One region of the Dactylosporangium sp. NPDC000521 genome, then DNA from elsewhere that is predicted to be linked to it. Evidence: riboswitches for the same ligand, from Rfam matches in the RefSeq annotation. Region 1 holds a riboswitch; each other region holds the start of a gene.

What was found. Region 1 has a riboswitch for thiamine pyrophosphate ahead of thiS (sulfur carrier protein ThiS). Riboswitches for the same ligand answer to the same signal wherever they lie in the genome.
Region 2: another riboswitch for thiamine pyrophosphate. It lies ahead of ACFY3L_RS35760 (ECF transporter S component); the one in region 1 lies ahead of thiS (sulfur carrier protein ThiS).
Region 3: another riboswitch for thiamine pyrophosphate. It lies ahead of ACFY3L_RS44545 (fumarylacetoacetate hydrolase family protein); the one in region 1 lies ahead of thiS (sulfur carrier protein ThiS).

Annotation. Positions count from the first base shown of each region.
Region 1 is NZ_JBIAYW010000003.1:268,821-271,072, reverse strand. It holds gene ACFY3L_RS11410 (thiazole synthase) at 1-743, opposite strand, end outside; gene ACFY3L_RS11415 (thiamine phosphate synthase) at 1-3, opposite strand, end outside; gene thiS (sulfur carrier protein ThiS) at 841-1,047, opposite strand; TPP riboswitch at 1,046-1,156, opposite strand; gene thiO (glycine oxidase ThiO) at 1,182-2,234, opposite strand.
Region 2 is NZ_JBIAYW010000013.1:112,041-114,292, reverse strand. It holds gene ACFY3L_RS35765 (ABC transporter ATP-binding protein) at 1-742, opposite strand, end outside; gene ACFY3L_RS35760 (ECF transporter S component) at 745-1,311, opposite strand; TPP riboswitch at 1,384-1,490, opposite strand; gene ACFY3L_RS35755 (acyl-CoA dehydrogenase family protein) at 1,643-2,252, shown strand, end outside.
Region 3 is NZ_JBIAYW010000023.1:14,342-16,593, reverse strand. It holds gene ACFY3L_RS44555 (universal stress protein) at 95-289, shown strand; gene ACFY3L_RS44550 (AMP-binding protein) at 366-623, opposite strand; gene ACFY3L_RS44545 (fumarylacetoacetate hydrolase family protein) at 848-1,156, opposite strand; gene ACFY3L_RS44540 (hypothetical protein) at 1,200-1,415, shown strand; TPP riboswitch at 1,417-1,546, opposite strand; gene ACFY3L_RS44535 (DUF6401 family natural product biosynthesis protein) at 1,929-2,252, opposite strand, start outside.

The DNA of each region.
Region 1 (2,252 bases):
CATGGCAGTCCCCCCATCGGGCTCGAGGCGGTCGCGTACAGGCGGCGCGGGATCCTCCCGGCGGTGTGCGCGAGGCGGCCCGCTTCGACGGCGAGCCGCATCGCCTCCGCCATGCGCGCGGGGTGCTCGGCGCGGGTGACCGCGGTCGCGAGCAGCACCCCGTCGCAGCCGAGCTCCATCGCCAGGGCCGCGTCGGAGGCGGTGCCGATCCCGGCGTCGAGGATGACCGGCACGGCCACCTTCTGCCGGATGAGCGCGATGTTGTGCGGGTTGCGGATGCCGAGGCCGGAGCCGATGGGCGCGCCGAGCGGCATGACCGCGGCGCATCCGGCGTCGGCGAGCCGCTGGGCGAGCACCGGATCGTCGGTGGTGTACGGCAGGACCGTGAACCCGTCCTCGACGAGCCGCTCCGCGGCGGTGACCAGCTCGACCGCGTCGGGCAGCAGCGTCTCCTCGTCGCCGATGACCTCCAGCTTGACCCACGCCGTGTCGAACGCCTCCCTGGCCAGGTGGGCGAGCTTCACCGCCTCGGTCGCCGTGTAGCAGCCGGCGGTGTTGGGCAGCAGCCGCACGCCGCACCGTTCGACGACGTCGAGCAGCGACGGCGCGCCCGGGTCGAGCCTGCGCAGCGCGACCGTGACGAGCCCGGTGCCGCTGGCCCGGATCGCGGCCTCGAGCGCGGCGTGGCTGGTCGCCCCGCCGGTGCCGAGGATGAGCCGCGACGGCAGCTCCACCCCGGCGATGGTGAGCGTCGCGCCGTCGCCACTGCCGATGCCGGCGGCGCTGCCGATGCCGTTGCCGGTAGCGGTGCCAATGCCGTTGCCGGCGCTGTTGCCGAGGTCAGCCACCTTGGACCGCCGTGAGGACGTCGATGGTGTCGCCGTCGACCGGCCTGGTCTCGGCCCAGTTTGCTCTCGGCACGACGGACCCGTTCAACGCGACGGCGACGCCCCGCGGGTCCTCGACCCCGGCGAGGCCACGGACGACGTCGGCGACGGTCGCGGTGTCGTCCACATCGGCGGCGACCGCGTTGACCACGAGCTGCATACGGCTCACTCCTGACTCCCTGCGCCGGCATGATCCGGATCAGGTTCGACGGTCGGGGGCTGACAGCCCCCCTCTCAGCCCGGTCATACCGGACTCCCGTGGGGTACGAGCTGACCATAACCCCGCCGCGGTCCTCAGGTAAAGCGGCTCACCCCGTACGCACTGATGTCCACATCCGTCGATCCCTTGGTGACCAGGTCGGCGATGGCGTGCGCGGTGACCGGTGCGAGGAGCACTCCGTGCCGGTAGTGGCCGCCCGCGACGTACACGTTGTCGTGCGTCTGCCCTTCGAGCCGGCCGAGGATCGGGGCGTTGTCCGGGGTCCCCGGCCGCAGTCCGGCGAGGGTCTCCGCGAGCGCCAGCTCGGCGACCCCCGGCAGCAGGTCCGCGGCCGGACGCAGCAGGTCGAGCACCCCACCGGCGGTCACCGTCGTGTCGGCGCCGCGCTCCTCCTCCGTCGCCCCGACGACCAGCTCCCCGTCGGCGCGCGGCACCAGGTACACGTGACGCCCCAGCGCGACGCCCCGCACCACGTGCGTGAGCAGCGGCTCGGCACCCCGCAACCGGAGCAGCTGTCCCTTCACCGGCCGCACCGGCAACCCCGTCACCCGCGCGATCCCGGCACCGGTCGCGATGATGATCACATCGTCCCGCAGGCTGGACGGATCCTCGACGTCCCGCTCCACCCACGTGACCGGCAGCCGCTCCGACCGCAGCGCCGCGAGCAGCAGCCGCGGGTCGACCTGATGATCCCCGGCCGCCTTCGCCCCGCCCCGGACCCGCGGGCTGAGCATCGGCTCCAGCTCCCGGAGCTTCCGCCCCTGCAGCGGCTCGACCGGCAGCCCCGCCCGCAGGTAGTAGTCGACGAGCCGCCGCACCTCGGTGAGGTCGTCCTCGGTGAGCGCGACGAGCAGCGTCCCCTCCGTCCGGTACCCCAGCGGCATCCCGGTCGCCGCGCTCAGCTCCGCCGCGAACGCGGGCCAGCGCCGCATCGACTCGAGCATCAGCTCCTGCAGCGCCTCCTCCCCGAAGCTCGCCTCGGCCGCCGGCGCCAACATCCCCGCCGCGACCCGGCCCGCCCCGCGCCGCGGGTCCCGGTCGTACACGGTGACCTGCTCCCCCCGCCGCGCCAGCTCCCACGCGATACTGAGCCCGACGATCCCTCCCCCGACGATCCCGACCTTCACGCGACCCCTCCAGCGGAA
Region 2 (2,252 bases), on a different contig from region 1:
CGACGACGTTGCCGGTGTGCCGCAGTGCCAGCCGCTCCGCGGTCAGGAGGACCGGACCGGGGCCGGCACCCGGACGGTGCGGCACGACGAGCGGCTCCTGCTCCTCACCCAGCGTGATCACCCGGTCGACCAGGGTCAGCGCCTCCTCGAGGCGGTGTTCGACGAGGATCATGGTGGCGTCGACGTCGTGGAGGGCCTTCGCGAGCGCCGCCCGTACCAGCTGAGCACCCGCCGGATCGAGGTTGGCGGTCGGCTCGTCGAGCAGGAGCAGGCGCGGCCGCGCCACGAGCACGCCGGCGATCGCGAGCCGCTGCTGCTCACCGCCGGACAGCTGGGCCGTGTCACGGTCGCGGTCGTACGGGAAGCCGACGGCGGCGAGGGCGGCGTCGACCCTCGGCCAGATCTCGTCGCGGGGGACGCCCCGGTTCTCCAGGCCGAACGCGACGTCGTCGCCGCACCGGCTCATGACGAGCTGGGTCTGCGGGTCCTGGAAGACGATGCCGGTGCCCGCCCTGCGCTGCCGGGCCGGCGCGCCGTCGACGAGCACCTCGCCCTCCTGCTCGCCGGAGTCCTCGGCGAGCAGGCCGGCGAGCGCGGCGAGCAGGGTGCTCTTGCCGGCGCCGGAGGCGCCCGCCAGGAGGACCCGCTCGCCGTGCTCGATCCGCAGGTCGAAGTGGCGGACCGCCCAGGCCTTGCGCCCGGCATGCCGCCACCCGAATCCCTTGAACTCGACGGTGCTCAACGTCAGACTGCGGCCCGTTCGCGGCCCGACGGGAAGCGGTCCAGCACGCCGGTCGTGGCGAGCGAGCGCTGCAGCGCCCACGAGCCGGCGCCGGCGATGACCGCGCCGCTGGCCATGACGATCGCCGCGTACAGGGCCTTGTCGGTGTTGCTGAACGCGCCGTAGTAGATGTTGAGGTCCAGCAGGGCCGCGCCGCCCCCGGCGAGGGCACCGGCGACGAGCGCATTGCCGAGCTTGAAGCTGCGGTATCCGGTGAACGCGAAGCCGAACTCGCCGCCGACGCCCTGCACCAGGCCGGACAGCAGCACGCCGAGGCCCCAGGTCGAGCCGAACAGGGCCGAGACCAGCGCCGCGACGAACTCGGTGTAGAGCCCGGCGCCCGGCTTGCGGATCACGAGCGGGCCGAGCACGCCCGGGATCAGCCACACGCCGTAGATGAAGGCGCGCCACGGCAGGGCGACGCTCTCCATGGCGTTCCACAGGTTGTTCCACGCGTAGAACACGGCGGCGAACGCCACCGCGATGACCGACGCGACGATGATGTCGACGGTCCGCCAACGGGTTTCCACTTCGGTGCCTCCTGGTCCGGGGGTGAGCCAGAAGGAGTCGCGACGCCACGCCGCTGGTGCGGACGTGGCGCGGGCGTGAGGTGACCGAGCTTCCTGCGCTGGCATTACCCAGATCAGGTTCGAGGGTCTGCGGCTTTCTCGCCGCACTCTCAGCGCTGTGCGCTCCCCTGTCGGATGTGAAGTTGTTTCCCGACGGTAACAGTGAACGATTCCCGCTCGTAGGTCCCCGTCGTGAAAATCACGGCGCTTGATCCTTCTCCGCGAGGCATGGCCTTTGCTACTGGCGGGTAATAGCCTGGTCGGTACTGGACTGACACCTGGGGGTGCCGCAATGACGCAGGTCGCTTCCTCGCCCACCGCTAGCAGTACGCACACCGAGAAACACGCGCGCAAGGTCATCGAGGCCAGCCGCGAGCAGGAGTGGCGCAAACCGAGCTTCGGCAAGGAGCTGTTCCTCGGCCGATTCCGCCTCGACCTGATCGACCCACCGCCGGCGGACAAGCAGGCCGCCGAAGGCCAGGTGTTCCTGGCGAAGCTCCGCTCGTACATCAGCGGCGTCGACGGACAGCAGATCGAACGCGACGCCCGCATCCCCGACGAGGTGCTCCGCGACCTGGGCTCGCTCGGCGCCTTCGGGATGAAGATCGACACCAAGTACGGCGGCCTCGGGCTGTCGAACCTCGACTACTGCCGCGCCCTCGCGCTGGTCGGGTCGGTCAACCCGTCGATCGGCGCGCTGCTGTCGGCGCACCAGTCGATCGGCGTGCCACAGCCGCTGAAGCTGGTCGGCACCGACGAGCAGAAGTCCCGCTTCCTGCCCCGGCTCGCCGGCGGCGAGGTGTCCGCGTTCCTGCTGACCGAGCCCGAGGTCGGCTCGTACCCGGCGAACCTGCGCACCTCCGCCGTGCCGACCGGGGACGGCGACTACCTGCTCAACGGGG
Region 3 (2,252 bases), on a different contig from region 1:
CTCTCGAGGCTCAGCCGAGGGCGATCAGACCCTCGCCGACACCGTCGCGGATGTCAACGCCCAGCACGCCACCACCGTCGATGTCGTCACCCGGGTGGTGCAGGGCCACCCGGCGAAGGTCCTACTGGACGCCGCGAACGGCGCCGAACTCCTCGTGGTGGGCAGCCGCGGGCACGGCACGTTCACCGGGATCCTGCTCGGCTCGGTCAGCCAACACTGCGTGCAACACGCACCCTGCCCGGTCGTCGTCGTCCCGTCGCGCGTTCATGCCGAGAAGGCAGCATCATGAACCCGCGGCCTGGGGCGGCAGCGACCTACGGATGGTCGAACAGATCACCGGCCGGCTGACCCGGCCCCGGGCAATGCTACCGGCGGCACCTGAGGACGTGGCCGTTCTCGCCGCGGCCGGTGACGTAACCCCGGAAGACGGTAGGGCCGCTGATCCCCAGCAAGCCACTCTCCCCCCCAGCGGGCACGTCCTCCCAGCTTCCGTCGGCGCCGGCACGCACCACCCTCATCTGCTGGTAGGGCGGGCACTGCCCGACCGAATGCGGCCGCGGCGCTTCCGGGAAGCTGCGCGCGCTCGCGCAGGACGCCTCGCTCAGCCCGTAGCCCTCGGCCAGGATCGCCGTGCGCCCTCAACGGCGGGCAGCGGCTGGGGGCGCGCCTGCTGCCTCGGTGGGCCGCAGGACGAGGACGGCGTCGAGCAGGCCGTCGCGGGCGACCGCTTGGTGCGTAGGTCGATTCGGGCAGGCCCCGCGCCCTGAGCGGTACGGCTTCGATCGTGGCCAGGTCATCGGGCGCGGCGTAGTACGGCCACAGCAGGTCCCCGGTCATCGGGCGTACCTCACGACCGTGCGCTGCCGGCCGAGGTCGATCGCGCCGTCGTTGGTGGCGACGGCGGTCTCGACGACTTGGCCTCGTAGAGCTGGGTCTGCGGAAGCTGGACGTCACGCGCCGCGATGTCGTTGGTAACCACCATGCCCGCGACGTAGTCGGCGAGGTTGTCCGCGGTGACCGTCGTGCCGACCGGCATCTGGCGGCCGAAGACCAGTCCGATCTCCACCTCGTAGTCCAGCAGCCGCACGTGGCCGGGGCGGACCACGTCGTCGAACGGGCCGCTGATCGAGCCCGACGTCTTGCGGAAGAACGTCAACGGGACCGTCTCGGGCTTGCCGCCCGTGTCCTTGACGTGCGAGATGAAGTTCGTCGACGTGCGGGATGAAGTTCGTCATCTGGGCGACGACGCGGCAGGGCGCGTTGCGCGGGATCGCACGCGGCATCCACCCCGGCGATCCTCACTGGCAGTAGTCTTGATCCCGATCACGCAACATGCGTCACGCCACATCGCCATGGCCGTTGACATCATCAAAGACGGCGCGAAAGACGGCGCGCCGAGTGGTCGGTGCAGATGAATAACCTGCGAGGCAATTTTCCTGCGCCGGCATTGTCCGGATCAGGTGAATGGGGATCGCCGTCCAACCTCTCCGATCTTTCGGCCTCTCAGCTCCGCTGGGCTAATAGCTTCGCTCTCCCGCTTGTCCCGCAGGCACTCACATACGCTACGCCGGAAACCGGCAGGTGCAGGGTGAGAGCTCGGGTGAAGCTGATCCGAAAATGCAGGGTGAGGGGGCAGGCGGCAGCATCCCGGCGCAGCTGGGATGCTGCTTACTACGGGCCGGTCGGGCGGCTGGGGCGAGAGTGACGGTGTAGCCGAGGGCTTCGAACTGGCGGATGTGGTTGCGTTTGCGGCGTTCGGGATTGACGCGGGTGTCGTAGAAGCCTGGGCCGAGGTCGGTAAACCAGGCGCGGCTCGTCGGCCACCCCGGCCAGAGCGCTGGCGTCGCGGGCCCGCCGCCACTCGACGATGCGCGAGGAGTACAGCGCCCCTTCACTGAGCAGCAGGAGGCGAAACGTTGCTTCTGCCGCTACGCCATGGCGCTGCAGGCCAAGTCGCACAGGGCCACGAGCCGGACCGTCACACCGTCGGCGTCGACCCAGCCGGCCAGATCGTGCTGCGGCGGCTGCCATCCGCGGTCGATCGCCCCGTCCAGTAGTCCGTCGGCGTAGCTGGCCAGCGCTGCGAGCGTCGGCCGACGGCCGCGGATGCCGAGCAGGTCCCGCACCTCGGCTGCGTGCTGGTCGACCTGCGCCGACAGGCCGGGAATCGCAGCTGCTGCCGCGAGGCCGGCGGCGCCGATCCGCCGGTGGAGGCGGTCGAGCAGCATCTGCACGGTCGCGTGGTCGGCGCC